Regions from separate parts of the Janthinobacterium sp. SUN176 genome, predicted to be linked through region 4. Evidence: predicted binding sites of a transcription regulator. Region 4 holds the regulator's gene; each other region holds the start of a gene.
What was found. The regulator sigma-54, encoded in region 4, starts transcription at its own class of promoters, with help from an activator protein. The targets are predictions, from matches to a motif close to TGGCANGNAANCTGCTTT.
Positions count from the first base shown of each region.

Region 1: a site for sigma-54 is predicted at 5,801-5,818, ahead of adh (aldehyde dehydrogenase). Genes of this name have one in related genera too.
Region 2: a site for sigma-54 is predicted at 4,208-4,225, ahead of O3299_RS22290 (beta-propeller fold lactonase family protein). Genes of this name have one in related genera too.
Region 3: a site for sigma-54 is predicted at 3,602-3,619, ahead of O3299_RS10505 (urease accessory protein UreD). Genes of this name have one in related genera too.

Region 1 covers NZ_JAPWIA010000009.1:5,100-12,667, forward strand. The annotation lists gene O3299_RS27910 (4Fe-4S binding protein) at 1-458, opposite strand, end outside; gene O3299_RS27915 (porin) at 516-1,676, opposite strand; gene O3299_RS27920 (PQQ-dependent methanol/ethanol family dehydrogenase) at 1,964-3,700, opposite strand; gene O3299_RS27925 (DUF779 domain-containing protein) at 3,750-4,139, opposite strand; gene adh (aldehyde dehydrogenase) at 4,195-5,715, opposite strand; gene O3299_RS27935 (beta-propeller fold lactonase family protein) at 6,060-7,016, opposite strand; gene O3299_RS27940 (TonB-dependent receptor) at 7,221-7,568, shown strand, end outside.
Region 2 covers NZ_JAPWIA010000003.1:223,906-231,473, forward strand. The annotation lists gene O3299_RS22270 (molybdopterin-binding protein) at 1-437, opposite strand, end outside; gene O3299_RS22275 (EI24 domain-containing protein) at 469-1,296, opposite strand; gene O3299_RS22280 (sterol desaturase family protein) at 1,296-2,336, opposite strand; gene O3299_RS22285 (polysaccharide deacetylase family protein) at 2,333-3,199, opposite strand; gene O3299_RS22290 (beta-propeller fold lactonase family protein) at 3,210-4,181, opposite strand; gene O3299_RS22295 (FKBP-type peptidyl-prolyl cis-trans isomerase) at 4,379-4,735, shown strand; gene O3299_RS22300 (acyl-CoA-binding protein) at 4,935-5,189, shown strand; gene proX (glycine betaine/L-proline ABC transporter substrate-binding protein ProX) at 5,327-6,385, opposite strand; gene proW (glycine betaine/L-proline ABC transporter permease ProW) at 6,395-7,498, opposite strand; gene proV (glycine betaine/L-proline ABC transporter ATP-binding protein ProV) at 7,495-7,568, opposite strand, start outside.
Region 3 covers NZ_JAPWIA010000001.1:2,324,993-2,332,560, reverse strand. The annotation lists gene O3299_RS10515 (HAMP domain-containing sensor histidine kinase) at 1-1,109, shown strand, start outside; gene O3299_RS10510 (EAL domain-containing protein) at 1,285-3,507, shown strand; gene O3299_RS10505 (urease accessory protein UreD) at 3,649-4,515, shown strand; gene O3299_RS10500 (urease subunit gamma) at 4,541-4,843, shown strand; gene O3299_RS10495 (urease subunit beta) at 4,938-5,267, shown strand; gene ureC (urease subunit alpha) at 5,269-6,969, shown strand; gene ureE (urease accessory protein UreE) at 6,983-7,498, shown strand; gene O3299_RS10480 (urease accessory protein UreF) at 7,498-7,568, shown strand, end outside.
Region 4 covers NZ_JAPWIA010000004.1:95,422-102,989, forward strand. The annotation lists gene lptC (LPS export ABC transporter periplasmic protein LptC) at 1-255, shown strand, start outside; gene lptA (lipopolysaccharide transport periplasmic protein LptA) at 281-862, shown strand; gene lptB (LPS export ABC transporter ATP-binding protein) at 862-1,617, shown strand; gene O3299_RS23295 (RNA polymerase factor sigma-54) at 1,622-3,100, shown strand; gene hpf (ribosome hibernation-promoting factor, HPF/YfiA family) at 3,170-3,532, shown strand; gene O3299_RS23305 (enoyl-CoA hydratase/isomerase family protein) at 3,661-4,746, shown strand; gene rapZ (RNase adapter RapZ) at 4,747-5,610, opposite strand; gene hprK (HPr(Ser) kinase/phosphatase) at 5,832-6,767, opposite strand; gene O3299_RS23320 (PTS sugar transporter subunit IIA) at 6,804-7,286, opposite strand.

The sequences.
Region 1 (7,568 bases), on a different contig from region 4:
GCCTTCGACACGCCATCGATATCGGCGTGCGTGGCGTCCGTGGCGCGTTTCTTCCTGGCATCGATGGCGATATTCTGCTTCAGCGACAGTCCCTGATACTGTTTGACGAACTGGAATAAAGGCGCTTCGCCCAGGCCATCGAGAAACACGGGTTCGTGCTGCGACAGCACGGCCACGTCGAGAAAACTCCCTTGGGGATTGATAGCGATCAATAAATTGACGGGAACGCCGGAAAAGCCGGGAATCGGCGCCAGGTCCACGGATTCAAAAACGTAACCGACCAGCTCCGTGGCCGTGGCGTTTTGCCGGAACAATGGCCAGACGGGCAAGTCGGTCTCCTTGTCGCCCACGACGATGGGAGCAGGAAAACGCCGCGCCAGCTCGGCCTTGGCGAGCACGCCCGCCCACGCCTGTCCCAGGATAAACAGGAATAGCCAGCATCCGATGAACAACCGCATTATCCGCATGCACCACGCTCCGTGCGGCGCCTTGTCGCAAGGCGCCGCGTTCATGTATTAGAAGAAAATAATGCCGCCCAGGGACACGCCATTCATCTTCGCTTCGCCGCCCGTAAAGCCTTTCGAGCGCGTCTGGCCCAGTTCGCCCACCAGGGTGATCGCGCTGTTGAGCGAGTAATACGCGCCCAGGGTCAGGTTGGCGTTCGACTTCAAGCCGCCCGTGCCGGCCGTGTTGTCGTCGTTCTTGCTGATGCCGTAGGACAAGCCCAGTTTCAGCTTGTCCGTCGTCTTGTACGTGCCTTGCAGCAACCAGTTCTTCGACTTGGTATCGCCCTGGTCCGCATCGGACAGGATGCCCAGCCCCTTGCCACCCTGGAAGTTGAGCAGCACGCCAGCCGGGCCCATCTGGTACGAGCCGCCCACTTCCACGCCGCGCATGGTCAAGTCATCGACGCCCGGCGTTTTCGACGTGAATTTTTGCGACTTCACGCCCAGCCAGGCTTTCAAGCTTTCCTGCGCATACGTCAGCTGTGCCTGCACTTGCGGACTCGACTTTGAAGAATAGGTCGAGCCTGCCACGATGGGCGTATCGGAGACGGGGCTGACCAGCGCCACGTCGGCGCCAAAGCCGCCCGACTTCGGCGAGCTGTACATGATCTGGCCATAGTTGCCCAGATAGGTGTAGCCGGCGCCGATATGGCCCAGGGTCACCCGGCCCCGCTGCGTCGCCTGCACGGGTGCGCCTGAACCCAGCAAGGTCATGTCGGACAAAATCGCATTCGCGCCGAAGATGCCATAGTCGCGGCCCAGCTTGAAAGTGCCCATGTGTTCATTGCCAAACGTAAAGAATGCCTGGCGCACATCGACCACGCTGTTCTGGCTGATGGCGCTGTCCGTGGCCGTCGAGTTGTAGATGCCGATCAAGGCTTTCACGTCGTACTCGCCCAGCCGCGAACTTGCCGAGGTGATCAAACCATTCGGCAGCAAGCCATTGCCGATGGTCGTGCGGTCCTTCTCTCCACCGCAACCGAGCGCCTGGCCGCCCAGCGCCAGCCCGCCCACCGTATCGCCCGAACACGACACTTGCGTGTAGTAGGCGTTGACGATGCCGCCCACCGACACGGTCCAGTCGCCAGCCTTGATATCGACGGCTTGCGCCTGTCCCACCGCTGCGATTGTCATGACACCGAGGCTCCCCAGCTTGATCAATGTATTCATTGCTTCTCCTCTTTCTTCTCTGTTTTTAGTGTGCACACCAGTGATTGATGTACCTCAAGCTTTGGCAATAAGCGTGCCCAGCGCGACCCAGAGGGAGAAAGAGAAAATACGTATTTGACTTGTGCAGCAGCGGATCAATCGCCACTGTCGGTGTTCATTTATTGACCGCAAGCAGGCATATCGGGCATCCAGATAAACAAAAAACTGACGGCCTGGGCCGTCAGCAAAAAGAAAACACCCGGCGGACAGGGAGACACCCATCCGAGTGGCCCGGATGCTTCACCCCGTTACTTCGATGCCAGCTTGAAGACCCACACGGAACCGCCCTGTTCCAGGAAGTTGACCTTCTTCGCCACCTCGCCGCCCCACAGCGGCACGGCGCCACCCCAGCCGGACACGACGGCAACATATTGCGTGTCGCCATCCTGCCAGGTGACGGGCGGCGCCACGACGCCAGAGCCCGTCTGGAATTTCCACAATTCCTTGCCCGTCTTCGCGTCGACGGCTTTCAGGAAGCCTTCCGGCGTGCCGTAGAACACCAGGTTGCCGGCCGTACTCATCACGCCACCCCACAGCGGCGCGTTGTTCTTGATTTCCCAGACGATCTTGCCCGTCTTCGGATCGACGGCGCGCATGGCGCCGATGTAGTCGTCAAACAATGGCTTGATGGTGAACCCCGCGCCGAGGAAAGCGCCGCCCTTCTTGTAGCTGATCGGCTCGTTCCAGATATCCATGCCCCATTCGTTCGCGGGAACGTAGAACAGCTTGGTTTGCGGCGAGTACGCCATCGGCATCTGGTTTTTGGCGCCGAGAAAAGCGGGCGCGGCAAACACGGTCGTGCCCTTCTTGCCTTCCTCTCCCTTGGTGGGGTCGCCAGGGCGGCCGGCGGCAATGAAATTCGGCCGTCCCGTCTTCAGGTCGATACTGCTGGCCCAGGTGATTTTCTTCACGAATGGAAAGGCGTTCTGCAGCTTGCCCGTGTTGGCGTCGATCACATAGAAGAAGCCGTTACGGTCGGCCTTGCCGCCATAGCGCTTGCCATCCATGTCAAAGGTGACGAACTCGTTGGCGCCATCGAAATCCCAGGCATCGTTCGGCGTGTTCTGATACGCCCACTTGATCTGGCCCGTTTTGACGTCCAGCGCCACGGTGGATGACGAGTACAGGTTGTCGCCGGGACGCAAGTGGCTGTTCCACGGCGCCGGGTTGCCCGTGCCAAAGTAGGCGAGCTTGGTTTGCGGATCGTAGGTGCCGCCCATCCAGGTCGAGGCGCCGCCCGTTTTCCACAGGTCGCCCGGCCACGTCTTGTTCGCCGTGCCGGACACGCCGTTGTCGATGGCCTTGCCATCCTTGTCATAGCGGTGACCCATATGACCTTCCACCGTCGGACGGCTCCACACGAGGTCGCCCGTCATCGGATTGCGCGCTTCGACCCGACCCACGATGCCAAATTCCCCGCCCGACACGCCCGTCAGCAGTAAGCCTTCGGCGATCAGCGGCGCGGCCGTCATCGAGTAGCCGGCCGCGTAATCGTCCACTTTTTCTTTCCAGACGATCTTGCCCGTATTCTGGTCCAGCGCCACCAGGTAGGCGTCCAGGGTGCCGAAAATCACCAGATTGCCATACAGGGCTGCGCCGCGGTTGACCACGTCGCAGCACGGCATGATGCCGTCCGGCAAGCGATGCTCATATTTCCACAGCTTGGCGCCCGTTTTCAAGTCGACGGCAAAGATGCGCGAATACGATGCCGTGACGAACATCTTGCCGTTGTGAATCAACGGCTGCGATTCCTGGCCCCGCTGTTTTTCGCCGCCGAACGAGAACGACCACGCTGGCACCAGCTTGGCCACGGTCTTGTCATTGATCTGCGTCAACGGCGAATAGCGCTGGCCTTGCGTACCCATGCCAAACGACAGGACGCTGGCCGGATTCTTCGCCGTGCTGTCGAGCATGGCATTGGTGACATTGCCCACGTCGGCCGCCTGGGCCAGCGATGCCAAACCCAAACCGATGAGTATCCCCATGATTTTTTTCTGCACAATCATCTCCCTCTGTTTTATTAGTATGTGTGTATCAAGTCTTGCGGTGCTCATGCGGCTGGGCATGCAACAGCGCGCACTCTTCATCGGTGAACAGGCGCGAGCGCGTCAAAAAGCGCTTGCCCGTGCCGTTGTCGAGTGAAAACATGCCGCCATTGCCATCGACCACATCGATAATCAACTGGGTATGCTCCCAGTACTCGAATTGCTCGAGTCCCATGTAGAACGGTGTGCCATTCAAATTGCCGAGATAAATGTCGGTGTCGCTGACATCGAACTCGCCCAGCGCGTAGCACATGGGCGCACTGCCGTCGCAGCAGCCGCCCGACTGGAAAAACATCAGCGGGCCGTGACGCTGGCGCAACTTGTCCATCATTTCCAGCGCCGCATCGGTGGCGACCACCCGGGCAATTGCTGCACTCATGGCATCCCTTTCTGCGCGCCGCGCCTGGACTGCAGGCGCGGCGCCTGTTGCCGGTTTAGAAGAAGCCCAGCGCTTTCGGGCTATAGCTCACCAGCAAGTTCTTCGTTTGCTGATAGTGGTCGAGCATCATCTTGTGGTTTTCGCGGCCGATACCCGATTGCTTGTAGCCGCCGAACGCGGCGTGGGCTGGATACAGGTGGTAGCAATTGGTCCACACGCGACCCGCCTGGATGGCGCGGCCCATGCGGAAGGCGCGCGAACCGTCGCGCGTCCACAGGCCGGCGCCCAGGCCGTACAAGGTATCGTTGGCAATCGCCAATGCGTCGGCCTCATCCTTGAAGGTGGTCACGGACACGACGGGTCCGAAGATCTCTTCCTGGAAGATGCGCATCTTGTTATTGCCCTTGAACACGGTCGGACGCACGTAATAGCCGCCTTCCAGGTCGCCCGCCTGCGTATTGCGCTCGCCGCCGGCCAGCACTTCCGCGCCTTCCTGGCGGCCGATATCGAGGTAGGACAGGATTTTTTCCAGCTGCTCCTGCGACGCCTGGGCGCCGATCATGGTGGCAGAGTCGAGCGGATTGCCCTGCTTGATGGCAGCCACGCGTTTCAAGGCCCGTTCGATGAATTTCTCGTAGATCGATTCCTGGATCAGCACGCGCGATGGGCAGGTGCACACTTCACCTTGATTCAGCGCAAACATCGCAAAACCTTCCAGGCACTTGTCGAAATATTCATCATCGGCATCCATCACGTCTTCAAAGAAGATGTTCGGCGACTTGCCGCCCAGCTCCAGGGTGACGGGAATCAGGTTTTGCGCCGCATAGCCCATGATCAAACGGCCCGTGCCCGTTTCACCCGTAAAGGCGATCTTGGCGATGCGCTTGCTCGACGCCAGCGGCTTGCCCGCTTCCAGGCCGAAACCATTGATGATGTTCAGCACGCCAGGCGGCAGCAGGTCGCCGATCAGCTCGATCAACACCATGATGGAAGCCGGAGTCTGCTCGGCCGGTTTCAAGACGACGCAATTGCCGGCGGCCAAGGCCGGCGCCAGTTTCCACACGGCCATCAGGATAGGGAAATTCCACGGGATGATCTGGCCCACGACGCCCAGCGGCTCATGGTAGTGATAGGCATAGGTTTCCGCATCGATTTGTGCGACGGAACCTTCCTGGGCGCGGATGCAACCGGCGAAGTAACGGAAATGGTCGATGGCCAGCGGAATGTCGGCATTCATCGTTTCGCGGATCGGCTTGCCGTTGTCGATGGTTTCCGCCGTGGCGATCAGGCTCAGGTTCTGTTCGATGCGGTCGGCGATGCGGTTCAGGATATTGGCGCGCTCGGCAGGCGAAGTCTTGCCCCATGCCTCCTTGGCGGCGTGCGCGGCGTCCAGCGCCAGCTCGACGTCTTCCGTCGTGGAACGGGCGATTTCGCAAAACGGCAAGCCCGTGATCGGCGTGATGTTAGGAAAGTATTCACCTTTTACTGGTGCAACGAATTTGCCGCCGATGTAATTGTCATAGCGTTGTTTGAAGGGATTGGCTACGCCCAGTTTGCTGATGTCTGCGAGATTCATGTCGTCCTCTATCGGGTTAATTAGAATGGAAATACTTAATTAAAATCAAACGTCCTGGTACAGATGGGGTGAGTACACGGAGTCTTCCGCAAATGCCGTGCCAGCTCGCCATCCCACTACAAACTTAGCCGGTTTTGCCCCCGTTACAAGGGCGTGGCGTCAATCCCGGCCCGCTTTTCAGCGCATGCCCCGGACTTGGGTGGGGGCGTGGCTCTGTTTGCGTTTTGAACAAGGTGGCAGCATCCTGTTCCAATCCGGGCCAGCCCTGCTTTGCCGCCACGCCGCCGCTGCACAATGGAACAGGTGTACCAGACTGGAACACCTGCGCCTGTGCCATGAAGGAATCAACGAATCACCACGCCCCATGGCAATTCACCCACGGCAATATCGGCCACCTTGCGCGCGCTGGCCGTGTCGATGACGGACACGCTGTTCGAGCGGCCATTGGCCACGTACAGCTTGGCGCCGTCCGGCGTGATGGCCATGTTCCACGGGCGCTTGCCGACGCCAATCGTGGCCGTGACCTGATTGCTGGCCGTGTCGATCACCATCACCGTTCCGTCGATACCGTTCGAGACATACACTTGCTTGCCGCCGGGATGGACGGCGATGCCATTCGCATTCTTGCCCGCTGGAATGGTGGCAATCGCCTTGCGCGCGGCCATGTCGATCACGTAGACGGCATTGACCAGTTCGCACGCCACGTAGGCGCGGCCCGAGTCCGGGCTGAAACCGATGCCGCGCGGACGCAGCCCCACGGCGATGGAAGCGACCTGCCGGCGTTGCGCCACATCAATGACATCGACTTGCTCCGCCTCTTCCGCGCTGACCAGCAGCCAGCGCCCATCCGGGCTGAAGACGGCGTGTTCCGGATTGCGTCCCTGCACCTTGATATCGGCGAGCAAGGTACCTGTCTGGCCATCGAGCAAGGCCACGCTATTGTTTTCCTCGACGGCCACAGCCACGTGACTACCGTCTTGCGAGGCGCTGACGCCTTCGGGCGACTTGCCCAGCGCCACCGTGCGCACGGGCGCACCGCCAGCGTTATCGATCAGCAGCAAGGCGCTGCTGGCGGCATCCGTGACAAACAATTGCCGCCCTGTGGGATCGGCAGCGATGCCGCGCGGACGCTTGCCTGCGGCGATCTGGCGCACCACCTGGTCGGTCGCCGTGTCGATCACACTCAAGGTGCCCGACTTTTCATTGGGAACATAGGCAAAGGGAGCGGCATGGACCGCGGTGCTGACGAGCGCCGGCAGCAGCCAGCACACCTGGCGCAAGCGCGAGAAGAAGTTGGGCATAATCACCTTTTCAATGGCAAAACGAGGGAAAAGCGCGCCGCATCGGCGCCTCTGACAATTACCGTATGCAAACGCCGTGCCACTGACACGCGTATAATTTCAGCCCACCAATGGAGACATGGCAGGCATATTGCTTGATACACCTACGCAGACCTGTACCGCGCACGCGATCAAGCAGGCTTTTATTCACATTGGAGAATCCGCATGCAGCATCGTTTCCGCCTGAACACCATCGCCAGCCTGTTTGTCGCCGGCAGCGCCACCCTCGCCCCTCACGTCTTTGCCGCCGAGGCAGCTGACCCGGCCAATGGGCAATTCATGGATACGGTGGTCGTCAGCGGCAGCCGCATCGCCCACCCCAGCCAGGAAGTGCCGGCCTCGATCGACGTGGTCGACAGCGCCCGCATCCAGGATGGCCAAATCCGCGTCAACGCGTCGGAAGCACTGGCCGCCGTGCCGGGCCTGGTCGTGCAAAACCGCCAGAACTACGCGCAAGACTTGCAAATCTCGTCGCGCGGCTTCGGCGCCCGCTCGGCCTTCGGCGTGCGCGGC
Region 2 (7,568 bases), on a different contig from region 4:
CCGGCAATCTTGTTGTACGGATTCGGAATCAGCTCGGCGCCTTCGACAAATTCCGCCATTTTCAAGCGGTGCAGGTTTTCCGGCGAGTGCAAATCGGCCGGCACGCCCGCCTCTATGCCCATTTCCGTGATGCGCTGCTGGATATTGATCTTGCCCTGCGGATGCAGCACCAGCGGCAAACCCAGCGCATCGGCCGCCGCCTGGCGCGTATGGTCGTCCGGCGTGGCGCCGATGCCGCCGAAGCTGAAGACGATGTCGCCGCTGGCAAAGCTGCGCTTGAGCAAGGCGACCAGGCGGGCAGGCTCGTCGCCCACGTATTCCGCCCAGCTCAGCTGCAATCCCCGCGCCTTGAGCATTTGCACCACTTTCGGGAAATGCTGGTCCGTGCGCTTGCCCGACAGGATTTCGTCGCCGATGATGATCAATCCGATAGCCATGAAGCTTCCTCGTAGAATTCGATAAAAATACTCAAGCGTCCGCTGGCGCCACGTCGGTCATGCCGCATACGCCCCGCAACCGCGACAGTGCTTCCAGGCAGTAATACTGGAACCACAGCCCCGTAAAGATGAAGATCAGCACATACAGCCAGATGGCGAACGCCGCCAGGAAGGGGAAGAACACCACCGACATCGCGCCGCCCATCCACAGCAAGCCCGGCACGGCGCCGGCCGCGCCGGACACCATGCCGATGGCCAGCAGGGGCCAGCGCTGCGTGCGCATGATGGCGTGGCGCTCGTCCACGCTGGCGTAGTCGGCCATGGCGTCGTACGCCATCACGCGGTACGTCAGCCAGCCCCACAGCACGGCTTGCCCCACCAGGGCCGCCGGCGGAAACGCATACAGGGGCAGCATGAGCACCCAGACGACGATAAACAGCAGGAAAGTGGCCAGCGAAGTGCCGACGCTGCCAAGCAGGCTGCCGCCATGTTTCTTTTCCAGCTGAGGAAAGTGCCGCCCGCCGATATGGCGGCCGATGGCCGGCATGGCGAACAGGCCCATGAAGATCAGCGCCGTCAGGATCATCAGCGGCAGCAGCATGAACATGGCGATCAGCGGCACGATCACGGCTTTCAGCACGCCCAGGCCGAAAGTGGTCAGCACCTGGCCGCTGGTGCGGAAGAAATCGTACTGCGTGAACAGCGCATGCAGGCTGTCGATCAGCGGCTGCAAGCCCACGTACAGCAAGCCGCCCCACAGCACCAGCGACAGGATGAACGGCGCCACGCTCAGCAGCAGTATCCTGCCATGCAATTGCGACAGGAAAGCACGGCCATACGAATTCAACACATTACGCATCAACGGCGTCCTTTTCGTTTAATTCTTGCAAATTCCACCATGCGACGCAGGCCCAGCCATTGCTGTTGCCAGAAACCGCGGCCATAGTTGCGCCCCGGCCGGCCGACACCGTTGCTGTCGATGCGGGCCAGCTGGTCGCGCACGCCCGTGCGCGCATAGCCCGCCGAGAAATTCGCGGTGCCCAGCAGCATATCCCAAATCGGCAAGACCACGCCGAAGTTGCAACCACCCATGCTGCCCTTGCCTTTCGACTCGTGCCCCACGCCGATCGCGTGATGCGTGCGGTGGAAACGGGGTGAGATCAAGAGCCGCTCGCCGATGCGGCCGAAGTGTATCCTCACATTTGCGTGCTGCAAGCTTTGCAAAATGCGCGAAATCGACACCAGCAGCACGTACTGGCCCGGCGGCACGCCGATGCCGAGCGCCACCAGCGCCATCACCACGTCGCGCAGGAAGTCATCGAGCAAGTGATTGCGGTCATCGCTCCACAAGTTCATGTTTTGCTGGCTGTGATGCAGGCTGTGCAAGCCCCACCACCAGCCGAAATGGTGCGAGGCCCGGTGGTAGCAATAGTCGACGAAGTCCAGTATCACAAAATAAATGATAAAACTGAGCAAGGGGCTGATGCCGGGCAACAGCGATTCCAGGTTCAATGGATGAATATTGTCGAAGCGCAAGGCGCCCGCCAATGCATCCATCAGCGGATCGAGCGTGAAGAACACCACGACGGAAAACAGGCCAATGCGGTGCAGCACCGTATAGATAAAATCGTTCCAGCGGGCGCGCGGGTCCGTCATCTTTTGCGCGGGAATCAAGGCTTCGAGCGGACGCAGCACGAGAAACAGCAGCACCAGTTCGCACAGGCCGATCAGCAGCCACTCCGTGCCCTCGAACGCTTCTTCCGTGAATTCGCCAAAGCCCAGGTGATATACGAGCGGGTTCACCACCGTCTGGAACAGCCAGCCTTGCGCCGCGCCAAAGGCGTCGACCACAGCATCGATGACGGGCGTGACGAAGCTGACGATGTCGGCGGCGATCATGGCTGGCCCTTCTTCCGCGCGTAGGCAGGATGCTCGCGCAGGGTGGCAAAGCAGAAACCCTTGTCTTGCAGGCCGGAAATCAAGGCGTCCAGGTTGGCCGGTGCCCACGGCTCCTTGCGCGACCAGATGCCCATGTGCGCAATGAAAATATCGCCGCTGCGCAAGTTCGCCAGGGCTTTCTTCAGCAGCGTGGCGTTTGGATACTTATCGCTGGGCAGCTCATCGCCGGAATACCCCGCCGGCGCCCAGCCCGCGTGCTGGTAGCCGCAGGCGCTGCCGGCCGCCAGGGTGCGCGGCGACGTGTAGCCGCCCGGCGCGCGCCAGAACGGGTCGAGCTTGCGCCCGGTCAGCTCCTGGAAGCGCGTATCGACGCGGCGCAATTCTTCGCAGAATTGCTGATCCGTGAACGACGCCAGCTTGCCGCCATCCTTGCCGAACTGGGGCTTGACCTGGATCAAGCCGTTGGCCAGATCCTTCTTCCAGTACACGTGGTCAAACGTATGCGTGCCGAACGCATGGCCTTCAGCCACGCGGGCTTTCCAGTACGGCGCCCACGAGGCATCGAGCGAATAGTCGCCGCGCGTGGTCTTTTCATTGGCCAGGAAGAAGGTTGCCTTCACATGGCGTTTGTTCAGCACGTCGGCGATCAGCTGCGCTTGCGACTGGCTACCCGTGTCAAACGTCATGTAGATGGTGCCCTTGCAGGCGGCCGGGGCTGGCGATGCAACTGGAGATGCGGCTGGGGCAGCAGATATGGCGGCAGGTACGGCAGCAGGTGCGGCGGCATGCGCGGGCGACAGCATGGCGTTGGCGCACAGCAGCATGGCGGGCGCGTGGCCCGCGAAAATGAAGCGTTTCATCATCACCGGCTCATCACATGCGCGGCGAGTGGGTGGCGAAATACACGCCATGGGGCGAGCGGCCCACCGGGATGGTCTTGATCACCTTGCGCGTGGTCAGGTCGATCACGGCCACTTTCTTGATCCAGCGCAACGTTACCCACATGGTCTTGCCGTCCGGCGTGATTTCCATGCAATCGGGGCCGCCCGGCACATTGATCGTGCCCACGTTTTCCAGCGTTTGCTGGTCGATGATGTTGATCGTGTTCGACACGCGGTTCGAGACGAACGTCATGCGGTTGTCGCCCAGCGCGCGGAAATTGTGCGTGCCGGCGCCTGCCTTGATGCGCTTGACGGTCTTTTGCGTGCGCCAGTCGATCACTTCCACGTAATCGCTGCCCATGATGCCCACCAGCAAATGCTTGCCATCGGGCGTCATCGTGATGCCGGCCGGCGCCGGGCCGACAGGCATGGTCCATTTCACCGTTTGCGTGGCCAGGTCGATGGCGCTGACCTGGTTGCTGCCCTGCTGCGTAATGAAAGCCATGGTGCTGTCGGCCGTGAACGCCATATGGCTGGGCAATTTTGGCAGCGGGATGCGCTTGGCCAGGGTCAGGTTCTTGCCGTCGTAGCGGTACAGGTCGATGCGGTCCAGGCGCAAGGAGTTCGAGATGAACCATTTCTGGTCCGGCGAAAAGCCGATCTGGTACGGGTCGAGGATGTTGCTGATGCGGCGCTGGATCTGGCCCGACACGGGGTCGAGGAAAATCAGCTCGTTGCCAACGGAACTGGCGACGATCAGCGACTTGCCGTCCGGCGTTTCCATCAGATGGTGCGGTTCCTTGCCGACGGCAAAGGTGGACAGGGGAGCATAGGTTTTCTGGTCCAGCAGTTGCACCGTAGCATCACGGGAATTGAGCACCACCACCACTTCGGCTTGCGCCGTCGATATTGCGGAAACCAGGCACAGCGAGGAAAAAACAAGGCGGCGTAGACTGCGGAACATGGCAAAAATCACTGTTAAATACAAAACATGCATTTTACGTGGAACACTGTATTTATTGTGTGAAATCCCCCCTTAAATGCTGCCGGCAGCCACACATCGCCGTAATTTCCGTTTTTTCCCCGTCCCAGGCCTGGAATGGCGCTTTGCAACTCATTGCTCTACAATCTGAAGCTTTCATCGCCTACACAAGGATAATCATGACCACCACCACTACCGCTTCCGGCCTGCAATACATCGACACCACCGTTGGCGAAGGCGCTGAAGCGCAAGCCGGCAACAATGTTGTCGTGCATTACACGGGCTGGCTGCAAAACGACGACGGCAGCGCCGGCGCGAAATTTGACTCGAGCAAGGACCGCAACGATCCATTCGAATTCCCGCTGGGCGCCGGCCGCGTCATTCAAGGCTGGGACGAAGGCGTGCAAGGCATGAAAGTGGGCGGCAAGCGCCAGCTGATCATCCCGGCAGCACTGGGCTATGGCGCACGCGGCGCCGGCGGCGTGATTCCTCCGAACGCCACCCTGATTTTCGACGTCGAACTGCTGGGCGTATAAGCACCGACTCCGCAGCGCTCAAGCGACTGTACCGACGCCGCCCCTGTTCACGCAGCGGCGGCGTTTTTGTTTTGAGTGTGTCCTCTAATGCACGGCGCGCTTTTTTCACTATGATGTCAGGCACTGCAGCACGCACGGTGGCCACTCCGCCGGGCCTGCCGCACTTTTCCAGCGATTCCATCAGCACACAGGAGCCATCATGAGTTTACAAGAGCAATTCGAACAAGCGCAGCTCGATTCCAAGACCCTGTCCGAGCGTCCGGACAATATGACCTTGTTGAAAATCTACGCCTTGTTCAAGCAAGCGTCGAGCGGCGACGCCACGGGCGAGCGTCCTGGCATGACCGACTTCGTCAACCGCGCCAAGTTCGACGCCTGGGCGGCCCTGGCCGGCACCTCGAAGGAAGAGGCGCAACAGCAATACATCGATCTGATCGAAGACTTGAAGGATTAAACCTGAAAACGCCTGTTTTGCAGAGAAATAGGCCGAAAACGGCTGAAAACTCACCAAAAACCACAAAAATAGGCTGAAAAAGCAAAAGTGGCTACCAAATCGGTAGCCACTTTTTTACGCCTGTCTCAGCCGCAAACTTACTTTTTCGCCGCCGCCAGCGCTTGCGCGATCCAGCCGTCAAACGTCTGCTGGTGGAACTTGATCCAGCCAGCCGTATGGCGCGCGATATCGGCTTGCGTGTTTTCGCCGCGGCGCATGCGCTCGTTCTGCGCATTGATGTCCGCCACGGGCAATTGCATCACTTCGAACAGCTTGGCTGCGGCCGGATTCTTCTCCGCCCAGGCCTTGTTCGACACGATGCGCGCCGTGTTGACGGCAAAGCCGTAGTCGCTGCCATCGTCGAGACGGGTATTCACCTTGTCCGGATTGGCCGAGAACGGCACTTTCAGCCAGACCACGTCCTTGCCCGGCACCAGCACGCCGCTGACCCAGTACGGCGTCCACGTGTAATACAGGATCGGTTCGCCACGCTTGTAGCGGCCCAGGGTGTCGGCGATCAGGGCCGCATAGCTGCCCTGCACGTGGGTCACCGTCTTGCGCAATTTATACGCATCCATGTGGTTCTCGATCAGCGCTTCGCAGCCCCAGCCGGGGTTGCAACCGGTCAAGTCGGCCTTGCCATCGCCATCATGGTCGAACAGCTTGGCCAGGTTGGGATCGCGCAACTGGTCGATATTCGTGATGTTGTACTTTTCCGCCGTCGCCTTGTCGATCAGATAACCTTGCGCGGCAGGCCCCGCATACTGGCCCGTGCGCGACAGCTTGGCGTCGCCGCCCGCATTGTTATAGAAATCCTTGTGCATCGGGTCCCAGTGCACGGCCATGAAGGTGGCGTCGCCGTTGGCAATGGCGATATGCGCCGTCGGATATTCCACTTCCTTGATGGGCTGCACTTCGTAGCCCAGCTTTTCCAGGGCCTTGTCGACCAGCATGGTCTGGAAGGTTTCTTCCGCGATCGAGCTTTGCAGCGGTTGCACCTTGACGCCCTTGCCGGGCAGCGCATCGGCAGCGGCGGCCGGCGTCTGCGCCATGGCCAGGCTGGTGGTCAGGGCCATGGCGGCGATCGCCAGGGCGGAAAACAGCTGGAACTTGCGTTGCGATTTTTGCGTCACTTTGAAATTGTCGATTTGATGCATGTGTATCCTTTATTGTGCGTTGGCCAGCGTTACTTGCTGTTCAACATTATTTTTCTCCACATTGCCACGCACCAGGCGCAGCACGAAACCGGCAGGACCCGTCTGGTACCAGTGGCGCACGCCGCGGCGTGGCTGGCCCATCGCTTGCGTCAAGCGGTCCAGGGTGATGGCCAGCAGCACGATGCCCAGGCCGCCCACGGTGGCCAGGCCCATGTCCAGGCGGCCGATGCCGCGCAATACCATCTGGCCCAGGCCGCCCACGGCGATCATCGAGGCGATCACGACCATCGACAGCGACAGCATCAGCGACTGGTTGATACCGGCCATGATCGATGGCATAGCCAGCGGAAATTGCACGCGGGTCAGCAACTGCCACGGCGAGGCGCCATAGGCGCGGGCCGCTTCGATCAGGTCGGGACGCACCTGGCGGATGCCGAGGTTGGTCAAACGTACCAGCGGCGGCAGGGCAAAGATGATCGTCACGATCACGCCAGGCGCATTACCGATACCAAACAGCATCACCACGGGCACCAGGTAGACGAAGGCGGGCGTCGTCTGCATGGCGTCGAGCAGGGGGCGCAGGATATTCTGCGCGCGGTCGCTGCTGGCAAGGAAGATGCCCAACGGCAAGCCGATGGCCAGGCAGAACGCCAGCGACGTCAAGACCAGCGACAAGGTCGTCATGGCTTCCGGCCAGATGCCCAGCATCGACACCACCAGCAGCGCCAGCACGGTGCCGATGGCCAGGGTGCGGCTGGTAAATTGCCATGCCAGCAAGCCGATGATGGCGATCACCGTCAGCGACGGGGCGGCCAGCAGCACGCCTTCCACGCCGGACAGCACGCTGTCGATCGGCGCGCGCACGGCCTGGAAGAAGGGACGGAAATGCGCGACGACCCAGCCCAGGCCCTGGTTGATCCAGCTTTCCAGCGGCAGCGAGCCGTCGAAAATCTGCGTCAGGTGAAAGCCGGATGCATGTTCCGGCTGCACGGCAGGCGCGGCGGCGTCCAGCCAGGCGGTGCTGGCGTCGGTGGGCGGCGTCAGCGCCCAGGGATTGATTTGAGCGGCCTGTTCAACAACAGGTTCTACTGCGGAAACGGTGCTTGGATTCATGCTTGTCCTTTCTGTTGTTGTTCGGCTATGGCTGGCGTGTCGCGGTCAAGGAACTTCAGCAAGGTTGTCT
Region 3 (7,568 bases), on a different contig from region 4:
TGGTGGGTTCGAACTACGACATCACGGCGCACCGCGAGGCCGAACTGGAATTGCTGCGCCACCGCCATCACCTGGAAGAACTGGTGGCCGAGCGCACGAGCGCCCTGTCGGTGGCCGTCAGCCAGGCGCAGGCGGCGAACCGCGCCAAGAGCACCTTCCTGGCGAACATGAGCCACGAACTGCGCACGCCCTTGAATTCCGTGATCGGCTTTTCGCGCCTGATGGCCGCCTCGCCGAACATGCAGGACGATGAAAAGCGCAACCTGGCCATCATCCACCGCTCCGGCAATCATTTATTGACGTTGATCAATGAAATCCTCGAACTGTCGAAGGGCGAGGCGGGGCGCCTGCACGCGCAGACGGCCGTGGTGGCGCTGGCGCCCCTGCTGCAGGAAGTGATGGACATGCTGGGCATGCGCGCCGAGCAGCAGGGGCTGGCCTTGCGCCTCGATTGCGCCGACGTGCCGGCGGCCGTGCTGCTCGACGCGACGCGTTTGCGCCAGGTGCTGCTGAACCTGATGTCGAACGCCGTCAAGTTTGCCGGCGGCGGCGAGGTCGCCTTGCGCGTGCGCGGCGAGCGGCGCGATGACGCCACGTGGCGCCTGTCGTTCGCCGTCAGCGACACGGGCATCGGCATCGCCCCGGAAGACCAGCAGCGCATCTTCGAGCCTTTCGTGCAGGCCGACAGCGCGGGACCGAAGGATGGCACGGGCCTGGGCTTGGCCATCTCGCGCGAATTCGTGCAATTGATGAAAGGCGAACTGACGGTGGAATCCATGCCGGGGCAGGGCGCCACCTTCCGTTTCAGTATACCCGCGCAGGCGGCCGAGGCGCCCGTGGCGGCGCCCGTGCCGCTGCCCGCAGCGCCGGCGCCCGAGGCGCCGCCGGCATTGCGGGCGCAAGACTTGCTGCTGCTGGCCGGGGAAGAGCGCGCCGCCTTGCTGGTGGCGCTGCGCGAATTGAACCTGGCCAGGGTGGCACTGCTGCTGGGCGCCTTGCCGCCGGCGGCCGCGCCCGTGCTGGCGCCGCTGCAGGCGATGCTTGACCAGCATCAATACCGTCAGCTGTGCGACTTGCTGGAGAATGAGGGCGCGCTGGCGCACGCTTGAAAAGTGTGGGCTGACAACATCGGATTCGCTGAAAAGACGGACTAAGTGCCGCCGATGGATGGTGCTAAATTGCAATAAAGATTATGATGATAGTACGTAGTTCATCGCAAAGAAATGTCTTGTCCAGCGCGGCAACGGATCGCCGCGCCTCATCCAAAGCTGAGAGAACTGCTACATGCACCGCGATTTTTCGGAAGTGAATTCGAAGGGCGAAGTACTGATCGTTGAAGATACGCCGGCTTCGCTGAAGCTGTTGAGCGATTTGCTGGGCGGCGCCGGCTATGCGGTGCGCCAGGCGCCGAACGGCGAACTGGCCCTGTGGACGGCCCAGGCGCGCCCGCCCGAGCTGATCCTGCTCGACGTGCGCATGCCCGGCCTCGACGGCTTTGAAGTGTGCCGCCGCCTGAAGGAGATACCGTCGCTGCGCCAGGTGCCGGTGATCTTCCTGTCGGCCCAGTACGATACGGACGACAAGGTGCGCGGCTTCGCGCTGGGCGCCGTCGATTTCATCGCCAAACCCTTCCAGGCCGAGGAAATCCTGGCCCGCACGGACGCCCACGTGCGCCTGGCGCGGGCGCAGCTGCAGCTGGCGCAGGAGCGCGCCAACCTGGAACGGCGCGTGGCCGAACGCACGGCCGAACTGGAGCAGGTGGCCAGCACCTTGGCGCGCGAAGTGCAGATCCGCCGCGCCAATGAGGAATTGCTGCGCCTGTCGGGCCAGGTCTTCGAAGCGACGCAGGACGCCATCCTGATCACCGATCCGGCCGGCGTCATCGTCACGGCCAACCCCGCCTTTACGCGCATCACCGGCTACGCGGCGCAGGAAGTGGTGGGCACGGACATTTTGCGCCTGCACGCCGAATACACGGGCGAGGCGGTGCTGCTGGCTCTGCGCCAGGGCTTGCGCAGCAGCGGCTGCTGGTCGGGCGAGGTGCAGACGCGGCGCAGGAGCGGCGACACCTATCCCTGCCTGCTCAGCGTCTCCACCGTGCACGGCCCCGACGGCGCCGTCGTCAACTACATCGGCGTCTTCCTCGACATCAGCGAGCGCAAGGCGGAGCAGCATCTGATCGATTTCCTCTCCTACCACGACGCGTTGACGGGCTTGCCGAACCGCGTGCTGCTGCGCGAGCGCTTCGAACAGGCGCGCGCGAACGCCCTGCGCGACGGCCAGCAAGTGGTGCTGATGTGCCTGGACCTGGACCGCTTCAAGAACATCAACGATTCGCACGGTCAGGCCGTGGGCGACAAGGCGCTGCAAGTGGTGGCGCGTTTCCTGTCCGGCTGCGTGCGCGAAGGCGACACGGTGGTGCGCCAGGGCGGCGACGAATTCCAGATCCTGCTGCAGGACGATGCCCTGCTGGGGCGCACGCTTGCGCTGGCGCAAACCATCCTGGCCGGCTTGCGCGAGGAACTCAGCGTCGATGGCGAGCGCCTGGCGCTGACGACCAGCATCGGCATCGCCATGTGCCCGGCCGACGGCGACAGCCTCGACGACGTGCTGCGCCACGCCGACACGGCCCTCGTGCGCGCCAAGGAAATGGGGCGCGACCATTACGCCTTCTTCACGGAGCGCATGGGCAGCGACATCCGCGCCCGCCTGGCGATGCAGCAGCAGCTGCGCGGCGCCATCGGCCGCGATGAATTCGAAGTGCACTACCAGCCGCAGATGTGCTTGCGCACGGGTGCCTTGCTGGGCGCGGAAGCCTTGCTGCGCTGGGATAACCCGGTGCTGGGCAAGGTGCCGCCCGGCCTGTTCATCGCGCTGGCCGAGGAATATGGCTCGATCACGGCCATCGGCGAATGGGTGCTCGAAAGCGTCTGCGCGCAGATCCGCGCCTGGCACGACGCGGGCCTGGGCAGCATCAAGGTGGCCGTCAACCTGTCCGGCAAGCAGTTCGCGCAAGACCGCACGGTGCCATTCGTCGAAGCGGCCTTGCGCAAATACGGCATCGCGCCCGCCTGCCTGGGCATCGAAATCACGGAAAGCACGGTGATGGGCGACCCGGACAAGGCGGTGGCGGCCCTCACGCGCCTGAAGGATATCGGCGTGGGCATTTCGCTCGACGACTTCGGCACCGGCTATTCCAGCCTCGGCTACCTGAAACGCTTCCCCATCGACGTGCTGAAGATCGACAAATCGTTCGTCGACGACGTCACCACCAGCAGCAGCGATGCGGCCATCGCCCGTTCCGTCATTTCGCTGGCGCATAACCTGGACATGCGCGTCATCGCTGAAGGCGTGGAAACGCGCGAGCAGGTGGATTTTTTGACGGAACACGGCTGCGACGAAATGCAGGGCTATTATTTCAGCCGCCCCCTGGCCGCGGAAGCCTTCACGGCCTTGCTGCGCGAACGGCGCGTGCTGACGGTGGCGCCGGCAGCCGTGTCGGCATAAGCACACCCCGCGCCGTGCCTGCACGATAACTGCACTGATATGGTGCGGGCGCCGCAATGCGGTGCATGATTCTCACGTTTCTTCCCTCTGACGCTGGCATGCATCCTGCTTTGTAGATCGTTATTTACACGATTGCAGTGCATGCCAGACAGCCCACATTTCGCAACGCCTACTGCCGCCAGCGCGCACAGCGCCTGGCAGGCGCACTTGCGCCTGGGCTTTGCGCTGCACGATGGCGTCAGCCGCCTCGTCGAGCGCACGCACAGGGGCCCCCTGCGCGTGCAAAAGCCCCTGTATCCGGAAGGCGCTGCCGTCTGCCACGCCATCATCATCCATCCGCCCGGCGGCGTGGTGGGCGGCGACCAGCTGGCCGTCGACGCCACGGTGGGCGAGGGCGCGCACGCCTTGCTCACGTCCCCCGGCGCCGCCAAGTGGTACCGCGCGAACGGCCATGTCTCGGGCCAGCACCTTGTGCTGCGCGCCGGCAGCGGCGCCGCCATCGAGTGGCTGCCGCAGGAGAGCATTTTCTTTGACCAGGCTTGCGTGCGCCTGCGCCACGAGGTGGAACTGGCGGCGGACGCCGGCTACATCGGCTGCGACATCGTCTGCCTGGGCCGCGGCGCCTCGGGCGAAATATTCAACACGGGCAGCATCCGCCAGCAGGTGCAGATCCGCCGCGGCGGCAAGCTGCTGTGGTGGGAGCAGGGCGTGCTGGCCGCCGGCGGCGCCCTGATGGCCAGCCCGCTGGGACTGGGGGGCCACACAGTGTGCGCCACCCTGATCGCCGTCGGCATGCCCGTTGCTCCCGCCGTGCTGGCGGCCGTGCGCGAGATCGCCGTGCCGGCCGGCGCCGCGTTTGGCGCCACGCACATGAAAGCGCTGGTGGTGGTGCGCCTGCTGTGCGGCGACAGCGAGGCGGCGCGCCGCATCATGCTGGCCGCCTGGCAGCTGCTGCGTCCCGCCATGCTGGGGCGCGACGCCGTCGTGCCCCGTATCTGGAACACTTAATCAGGAAAGAAGCGCAAGGAAAACCATGGACCTGACTCCCCGCGAAAAAGACAAGCTGCTCATTTTTACGGCCGCGCTGCTGGCCGAACGGCGCCTGGCGCGCGGCTTGAAGCTCAATTATCCGGAAGCGGTGGCCCTGATCAGCGCCGCCATCATGGAAGGGGCGCGCGATGGCAAGTCGGTGGCGCAGCTGATGTCGGACGGTACAAAAATTCTGTCGCGCGCCGACGTCATGGACGGCATCGCCGAGATGATCCCCGATATCCAGGTGGAAGCGACTTTCCCCGACGGCAGCAAGCTGGTGACCGTGCACCACCCGATACCGTAGTTTTGATTGCATGGCAGGGCGCCATCCGCGCCGTGCCTGTGTGGCGCCGGCGATCCGCCGGCCAGCGTAGAGCGCTTTGACGAAGGAAAACATTATGACCCCAGGCGAATACAAATTGGAAGAAGGCGAAATCAGCCTGAATGCGGGCCGCGCCACGGCTACCGTGGTGGTGGCCAACCGGGGCGACCGGCCGATCCAGGTGGGCTCGCATTTCCACTTTTTCGAGGTCAACCCGGCGCTGGCTTTCGAGCGCTGGCGCGCCTACGGCATGCGCTTGAATATCACGGCCGGCACGGCCGTGCGTTTCGAACCGGGCCAGCAGCGCACGGTGGAACTGGTGGCGCTGGCGGGCGAACGCAAGGTCTACGGCTTCAATGGCGCAGTGATGGGTGAACTGCAAGACACTCCACCGGGAAAGGATTGAAATGGCCAGCATTCCCCGCAGCGCGTATGCAGAAATGTTCGGCCCCACCAAGGGCGACCGCATCCGCCTGGCCGACACGGAACTGTTCATCGAGATCGAGCATGACTACGCGATCTACGGCGAAGAAGTGAAATTCGGCGGCGGCAAGGTGATCCGCGACGGCATGGGCCAGTCGCAGCGCTGCGCGGCCGAGGTGATGGACACCGTCATCACGAATGCCGTCATCCTCGACCACTGGGGCATCGTGAAGGCGGACATCGGCCTGAAAAACGGCCTGATTTTCGGCATCGGCAAGGCGGGCAACCCCGACATCCAGCCGGGCGTCACGCTCCCCATCGGCGGCGCGACGGAAATCATCGCCGGCGAAGGCATGATCGTCACGGCCGGCGGCGTCGACACGCATATCCACTTCATCTGCCCGCAGCAGATCGAGGAAGCGCTGATGAGCGGCGTGACCACCATGCTGGGCGGCGGCACGGGGCCGGCCGTGGGCACGGCCGCCACCACTTGCACGCCGGGGCCGTGGCATTTGCACGCCATGCTGGCCGCCAGCGACGCCTTCCCGATGAACCTGGGCTTCATGGGAAAAGGGAACGTCAGCCTGCCGCTGCCCCTGGAAGAGCAGGTGCGCGCGGGCGCCATCGGCCTGAAACTGCACGAAGACTGGGGCAGCACGCCGGCCGCCATCGACAATTGCCTGTCGGTGGCCGACCGCATGGATATCCAGGTGGCGCTGCACAGCGATACCCTCAACGAGGGCGGCTTCCTGGAACACACCTTGGCCGCCTTCAAGGACCGCACCATCCACACGTTTCACACGGAAGGGGCGGGCGGCGGCCATGCGCCCGACATCATCGCCGCCGTCGGGCAAGCCAACGTGCTGCCCTCGTCGACCAACCCCACGCGCCCATTCACCGTCAACACGCTCGACGAGCACCTGGACATGCTGATGGTGTGCCACCACCTGGACCCGGCCATCGCCGAAGACGTGGCGTTCGCCGAGTCGCGCATCCGCCGCGAAACCATCGCCGCCGAAGACATCCTGCACGATATCGGCGCCATCTCGATGATGTCGTCCGACTCGCAGGCGATGGGACGCGTCGGCGAAGTGATCATGCGCACCTGGCAGACGGCGCACAAGATGAAGGTGCAGCGGGGCGCGCTGGCGCCCGACACGGCGCGCAGCGACAATTTCCGCGCCAAGCGCTATATCGCCAAGTACACGATCAACCCGGCCATTACGCATGGCATTTCGCACGTGGTGGGCTCGCTCGAGGCGGGCAAGATCGCCGACATCGTGCTGTGGAAGCCGGCCTTCTTCGGCGTCAAGCCGTCGATGATTTTAAAAGGCGGCATGATCGCGGCCGCGCAGATGGGCGACCCGAACGCCTCGATTCCCACGCCCCAGCCCGTGCACTACCGCATGATGTTCGGCGCCTTCGGCGGCGGCCTGAAAAAGTCGTTTACGTTTGTCTCGCAGGCGGCGTACGAGCTCGATATCGGCCACAAGCTCAAACTCAATAAATCCGTCATCGCCGTGAAGAACATGCGCGGCTTGCGCAAGCACGACATGGTCCACAACAGCGCCACGCCGCACATGGAAGTGGATCCGGAAACCTACGCCGTGCGCGCCGACGGCCAGCTGCTCGTGTGCGAGGCGGCATCCGTATTGCCCATGGCGCAGCGTTATTTTCTATTTTAAGCGGGAGACAAGCATGCTCACTTTGCATACCAAACTGACGGCAGACGATCATCGCGCCGCCGTCGCCCAACTGGTGCTGCCCTACGACCAGCGCGAAAAATGCCGGCTGCGCGCCGTGCTGTCGAATGGCGAGGATGTCGCCGTGTTCACCGTGCGCGGCACGGTGCTGCGCGACGGTGAGCGCATGACGGGGCCGGAAGGAACGGTGGTGCAGATCGTCGCCGCGCGCGAACCGACCTATCTGGTGCAGTGTGCGGATGCGCATACCTTGCTGCGCTGCGCCTTCCACCTGGGGAACCGCCACACGCAGGCGCAGGTGGGCGACGGCTTTTTGCGCATCCGCAAGGACGTGGTGCTCAAGGAGATGCTGGAAGGCTTGCAAGCGACTGTGACGGAAGAAAGCGCGCCGTTCGAGCCGGAGGCGGGCGCGTATGGCGGCGGCCATGGCCACCACGATGGCCACGGCCAGCATTTGCTGGCGCCCGTGCCGCTGCGGCAAAAGATCCACCGCCCCGGTGACGCTGCATGATGCAGGCGTCGGCCCTGCTGCATTTGCTGCAGTTCGCCAGCCCGGCCTTGCCGATCGGCGCCTACAGCTA
Region 4 (7,568 bases):
CTGCACCGCAAGGTCGTGATCGACCGCGTGGCCAGTCCGAAGGCGCAGAACCTGACGGTCAAGACGGAAGCGCTGACGGTGTTCCCGGACGAGGAAAGAATGGAAACGGACGTGCCTGTCGATATCCTGACGGGCGCCTCGCGCATCAATGGCGTCGGCATGAAGGCGAATAACGCCACCGGCGTGGTGGAAGTGCAGAATGCGCTGCGCATGGTCCTCCCGCCGAAACCGCGCCCGGCCGCGGCGGCAAAATGACAGAATGAAACAAGGAAACCATACTATGAAGAACATCTTGCTGTTGACCGTATTTTCGCTGGCCATCATGGGCGCGGCGCATGCCGAGAAGGCCGATTCCGAGAAGGAAGCCGTCATCACGGCACGCAGCGGCCACGTCGATGACGTCAAGCAGGTGCGCACCCTGACGGGCGACGTCGTGCTGGTCAAGGGTACCCTGACCATGAAGGCGGGCCGGGCCCTGATCACGGAAGACCCGCAAGGCTACCAGTTCATCACCTTCTGGGCCGATCCCGGCAAGCTTGCGACCTTCCGCCAGAAGCGTGATGGCGCGGGCGACCTGTGGGTCGAAGGCGAAGCGGAGCGCGTGGAATACGACAACAAGACGGAAGTGGTGAAACTGTTTTCCAGAGCCAAGCTGACGCGCCTGGAAGGCGCGAAAGTCACCGATGTGGCCAATGGCGCTTTCATCTCGTATGACAGCCGCAAGGAAGAATTTGCGATGGAAAATTCCAACAGCGGCACCAGCACCGCCGATGGCGGCAGCGTGCGCATGGTGATCCAGCCGAAGACCAAGGCGCCGGCAGCGGAGAAAGCGCCGGCCACGCCCGCGCCAGGAAAGAAATAATGGAAAATACACGTTGCGGCAGCACCCTGATCGTTCGCGGGCTGCAAAAAACCTATGGCAAGCGGCAAGTCGTGCATGATGTTTCGCTGCAAGTCGAATGCGGCGAAGTGGTGGGCTTGCTGGGCCCGAACGGCGCCGGCAAGACCACCTCGTTCTACATGATCGTCGGCCTGGTGCCGTCCGATGGTGGCAGCATCGATATCAGCGGCGTGGATATCTCCAGCCTGCCGATCCACCGCCGTGCGCAGATGGGCCTGTCCTACCTGCCGCAGGAAGCGTCCGTTTTCCGCAAGCTGACGGTGGAAGACAATATCCGCGCCGTGCTGGAAATCCAGACCGTCGAAGGCCGTCCGCTGACGAAGGCCGAGATCGAGGAGCGGCTGGATAAATTGCTGGCCGACTTGCAGATTGAAAAGCTGCGCGAGAACCAGGCGCTGTCCCTGTCCGGTGGCGAACGCCGCCGCGTGGAAATCGCCCGCGCGCTGGCCACCGATCCCCGTTTCGTGCTGCTCGACGAGCCGTTCGCCGGCGTCGATCCGATCGCCGTGATCGAGATCCAGCGCATCGTGCGTTTCTTGAAGGAGCGCAATATCGGCGTGCTGATTACCGATCATAATGTGCGTGAGACGCTGGGTATTTGCGACCGCGCCTACATCATCAACCAGGGCTCGGTGCTGGCGTCGGGACGCCCCGACGACATCATTGCGAACGAGTCGGTACGCCGGGTCTATCTGGGCGAACACTTCCGCATGTAAGCCAATGAAACAATCATTGCAGCTGCGCACTTCGCAGCACCTGGCACTGACGCCGCAGTTGCAGCAATCGATACGCCTGTTGCAATTGTCTACCCTGGAATTGCACCAGGAACTCGAGCAATTGCTGACGGACAATCCCTTGCTCGAACGCCTCGATGATCCGCTCGACCGCTCGCTGCGCCTGCTGTCCGACGGGGCCTTGAGCTCCACGGCCGCACCGGCCGAAGCGCCGCCCCAGCCGCCAGGCCAGGAGGCGCCCGCAGCGCCGGCCGAAGCGGAAGCGTTTGACGGCGAGGGGGGCGACAGCCCGGCCGCCGCGGATGGCGGCGACAGCGACTGGAGTGAGGCGAGCCGGGGCAAGGCGCCCGACGACGAAGATTCGCGTCCGCAATTGGAGGCCCATCACTGCACTCTGCGCGAACACCTGATGGAGCAGATGCGCGTGACGGTGCTCGAATTGCGCGACCGCGCGCTGGTCGAGCTGATCATCGACGCGCTCGACGACAATGGCTACCTGGAAGAGTCGCTCGACGACATCCTGGCGCGCCTGCCGGAAGAGCTGGAAATCGACGCCGACGAGATGCGCACGGCCTTGTCGCTGCTGCAAAGTTTCGATCCGCCGGGCGTGGGCGCGCGCAACGCGTCCGAATGCCTGGCCCTGCAAATCAAGCGCTTGCCACACATCGCCATGGTGACGCGGCGCATGGCCCTCGTCATCGTGGAAAAGCACCTGGCCTGGTTTGCCCAGCGCGATTTCAACAAGCTGAAAAAAGCCCTCGATTGCGACGATGAAGACTTGCGCGAAGCGCAGACGGTGATTCGCCAGTGCAATCCGCATCCGGGCGCCGTGTTCGCCTCGGACGTGTCCGATTACGTGGTGCCCGACGTCGTCGTCAAGCGCGCGCGCAATGGCTGGCAAGTGACCTTGAACAACGACGTCATGCCGCGCCTGCGCGTCAACGCCATGTACGCCAACTTGCTCAAGCAGGGCAAGGGGGAGGGCGCCATGGGCGCACAGTTGCAGGAAGCCAAGTGGCTGATCAAGAATATGCGCCAGCGCTTCGACACGATCCTGCGCGTGGCGCAGGCGATAGTAGAAAGACAAAAGAACTTTTTCTCGCATGGGGCCGTTGCCATGCGCCCCCTTGTGCTCCGTGAAATAGCTGATACACTGGGTTTACACGAGAGTACTATCTCGCGGGTAACAACTCAAAAGTACATGCTGACCCCGCACGGCATGTTCGAGTTGAAATATTTCTTTGGTAGCCACGTCGCCACCGAAGCGGGGGGCGAAGCGTCATCGACGGCGATACGGGCATTGATCGTGCAACTGACAGGAGCAGAAGACCCTAAAAATCCTTTATCCGACAGTAAGATTGCGGACATGCTGGGGGAACAAGGCATGGTGATTGCGCGACGTACTGTTGCCAAATACCGGGAAGCATTAAAAATTCCGCCAGTGAGCCTGCGTAAGTGTTTGTAAGTTTTTTTCGGTTCCTCTGCGGGCCGGATAGGATGGACCGCACGAACCCGATCATCTTTAGGAGTGTGTATGAATCTCACCATCAGCGGACATCATCTCGAAGTGACACCAGCCATCCGTGAATACGTACAAACGAAGCTGGAGCGCGTGAAACGTCATTTCGATCAAGTCATCGATATCGCCGTGATTCTGACCGTGGATAACCTCAAAGAGAAAGAAAAACGTCAAAAGGCTGAAGTCAACCTGCGTTTGAGCGGCAAGACTGTCTATGTGGAAAGCTTGGCGCACGACCTGTACGCCGCGATCGATACGCTGATCGACAAGCTCGATAGGCAAGTGATGAAATACAAAACCAAAGTGCAAGGGCACGGTAAAGAGGCGATCAAGCATCTGCCAGACAACTCCGAGGAAGAAGCCGTCGTCGCCGTCTAAGGCCACCCGCTTCCAGCAGTTGTGATCAACTAAGGGCGCACATTGCGCCCTTTTTTGCGCCCAGCGGAACGCAATGTTCCCCGCGCAGGCATTAGAATATTCGCACTTTCACTTCTTTCCTGCCTGCCATGAGCGACTTCGTCCAGACTTCCATCCGCAACCGCACCGGGCACATCGTGCTCGACCGTCCGAAAGCCTTGAATTCCCTGTCGCTGGAGATGGTGCGCGCCCTGAGCGCGGCCCTGCTGGCCTGGCGCGACGATCCGCAGGTGGACGCCGTCGTGATCCGCTCCAGCAGCGACAAAGCCCTGTGCGCCGGCGGCGACATCCGTTTCTTTTACGATGCGGGTCTGGCCACGCCGCAAGGCGGCAGCGCCCTGCTGGAAGATTTCTTTACGGAAGAATATGCTTTAAATCATTTAATTCATTTCTACCCGAAACCGTATATCGCCGTGATGGATGGCGTGGTGATGGGCGGCGGCATGGGCGTGGCGCAAGCCGGGCCAGGCAACCGCTTGCGCATCGTGACGGGCCGCACGCGCATGGCCATGCCGGAAGTCAATATCGGCCTGTTCCCGGACGTGGGCGGCAGTTATTTCCTGTCCCGCCTGGCCGGCCAGCTGGGCCTGTACCTGGGCTTGACGGGCTTGACGATCAACGCGGCCGACGCCCTGTACACGGGCCTGGCCGATGTCTACCTGCCCGAAGCGCAGATGGGGGCGCTGCTGGACCTGTTTGAATCGACGCCGGGCGAGGCCTTGCCTGTGGCCATCAAGGCGCTGGCGGCGCCATTCCAGGCCGAGGCGGGGGTATCCCCCCTGGCCACGGCGCGCGCGGCGCTGGACCGCCATTTCAGCGCCGGCTCCGTTGCGGCCATCATGGCCTCGCTGGCGCAGGACGACAGTGCGTTCGCCGCCAAGGCGCTGGCGGCCATGCGCTTGCGTTCGCCCTTGATGATGTCGGTGACCCTGGAATTGCTGCAGCGGGGCGCCCACCTGGGCGTGGCCGATTGCCTGCGCCTGGAGCGCACGGTGGTACGCCATAATTTCGAACATGGCGAAGTGCTCGAGGGCGTGCGCGCGCTGGTGGTCGACAAGGACAATGCCCCTCGCTGGAACCCCGCCAGCCTGGACGAAGTCGACGCGGCCATGGTGGCGCGCTTCTTTGCCCCCGTCTGGCCGGCCGCTGCGCATCCGCTGCGCCACCTCGATTAACTAGCTGCGCTCGCGGTGGCGCAGTACCACGCGCTCGTTGGGGCCGAAATATTGCGCCAGCCGCTCCGCCATGTACACGGAGCGGTGCTGGCCGCCCGTGCAACCGAGGGCCACCGTCAGGTAGCTGCGGTTGTCGGACTTGAATGATGGCAACCATTTCTCGATGAAGGCGCGGATGTCGGCCAGCAGTTCCAGCGCGCTGGGCTGCGCGTCGAGGAAGGCGATCACGGGCGCGTCGCGTCCGTCGAGGGGGCGCAAGGCGAGGTCGTAATAGGGATTCGGCAAGGCCCGCACGTCGAAGACGAAATCGGCGTCCAGCGGCACGCCCAGCTTGAAGGCGAACGATTCGAAGAACAGGGTCAGCGGCGCGCGTTCGGAGGCGACGATATCCTTGATCCAGGCACGCAGCTTGTTGGCGCTCAGTTCCGACGTGTCGATCACATGGCCCAGCTGTTCGATGGTCGACAGGCGTTCGCGCTCTTCCGAAATGCACTCGATCAGGGTGCGGCGGCTGGCCGGATTCTGGTTCGGACGCAATTCGTGCGACAGCGGATGGCTGCGCCGCGTTTCCGAGAAGCGCGCCACCAGCGAATGCGTGGTGGCTGTCAGGAACATGACCTTGACGTCGTGCCCCTGGTCGCGCAGCAGGGCCACATTGTGCGGCAGGCTGGTCAGCGACTCGGCGCTGCGCGCATCGACGGCGACGGCCAGTTGCGGTGTACCTTCGTCGAGCAGGGTCTGCACCAGGCTGGGCAGCAAGGCCGGTGGCAGGTTGTCGACACAATAGTAACCGGTATCTTCCAGCACATTGAGCGCGACGGATTTACCGGAGCCGGATATTCCGGTGATAAGGACGATATGCATAACCCGATCATACAATAAAGACCGGCGCTCCGCTCCCAAGGCAACTATCTTTACAAATTATTGCAATTTCGACTGTAGTATTGGTTAAACAAAAGAGGGCGTGCTTCTTGCAACGCTAGTCACCACTCATTGCTAATCTCTGGTGCAGCAGGGAATTCACGCAGCACTGCTGCGTGCCTGCGCAACGGTTCGCCCTTGCAAGGGTGAACTCCTTGGCAACATTAATCGCCACTCATGGCGAGTCGTTGCCGTTCCATGAACTCCTGCAAGGTATCGATGCCGCGCAGTTGCAAAATCGTATTGCGCACGGCCGCTTCCAGCAGCACGGCGATGTTGCGGCCGGCGGCGACGGGGATGACGACCTTGCGCACGGGCAAGCCCAGCACGTCTTCCGTGGGGAACAGGAAAGGCAGGCGCTCGACTTCTTCTTCCAGCGCGTTGCGGCGCACGAGGTGCACGATCAGCTTCAGGCGCATCTTGCGGCGTACGGCCGTTTCGCCAAAGATGGCCTTGATATCGAGCAAGCCCAGTCCCCGCACTTCCAGCAGGTTTTGCAGCAGGGGCGGGCAGCGGCCTTCGATCATGTTGGGCGCGATGCGCGAGAATTCGACGGCGTCGTCGGCCACCAGGCCGTGGCTGCGCGAGATCAGTTCCAGCCCCAGCTCGCTCTTGCCCAGGCCCGAGTCGCCCGTGATCAGCACGCCCACGCCCAGCACGTCCATGAACACGCCATGCATGATGATGCGCTGCGCCAGTTTTTTCGACAGGTAGACGCGCAGGAAGTCGATCACTTGCGCGGCCGGCAGCGGGGTGGAGAACAGGGGAATGTTTTGTTCGTCGCAGATGGCGAGGATGTCGGGCGGCGTTTCCAGTCCTTGGGCGATGATCAGCGCGGGCGGACCGCCGGCGATCAGTTCGCCGATCACGTGGGTGCGCGTGTTGACCTTCAGGCGTTGGTAATAGTTAATTTCCTGGTGGCCGAAGACCTGGATGCGGCCCGGATGGATCAGGTTCAAGTGGCCCACCTGGTCGGCGGCCGACGAGACGTCGCCCGAGATCAGGCGCTCGCCGCCGGGGAAGCCGGCGAACCAGCCCAGTTGCAGACTTTCACGATTATCGTCGTACAGGCGTTGTATCGTCAGCGGCGTTTGCAACATGGCAGTCTTCTTCAGGAGTGGAGGAATACCTGAAGTTTAACCTGCCGCTTGCAGACTGGGTTGCCAATTGACGATGCGCGAATGCACGGATTTCGGTTCCGGATCCGTGGCCAATGCCGTGCGGAAGGCGTCGTCGGAAAACATTTCGGCGATTTCCGACAGGATTTCCAGATGTTGCTGGGTGACATGATCTGGAATCAGCAGGAAAAACAGCAGATTGACGGGCTTGCCATCGGGCGATTCGAATGGAATCGGCTCGGCCAGGCGCACGAAGGCGCCCAGGGGCGCTTTCAAGGTTTTGCTGCCCTTGACCCTGCCATGCGGCACGGCCACGCCATGACCCAGGCCGGTCGAGCCCAGGCGTTCGCGGGCAAACAGATTGTCCGAGACGGTAGAGCGGGCGATGCCGTAATTGTTTTCGAAGATCAGGCCGGCTTGCTCGAAGGCGCGCTTTTTACTGGAGACTTCCAGGTCCAGCAGGACGTTTTCGAGGGATAATATTTTGCTAAGATTAGTCATGACACTCAATGAAATGGTGCAATGCGCAGAGGGCTTGCGAGCCGAATTATAGGCCTGTTTCGGCGGCCTGTAACGCCAATTCTCAACAGTATACGCCCGCTGCGGGCGCAGTGGGCGCTACAGCCCACGTGGTCATCATTTTAGCAAAAAAATAACATCGGCGTGTATCGGCTATTTCTTGATTAAAAACACGCAGTGCGCCGGTTTTTCCGCCGCCGAATGCCGATTTTCCGATTTTTCAGCGTCTTTGACATGCTCTGCGGCACTACTGCAACGTTGTTT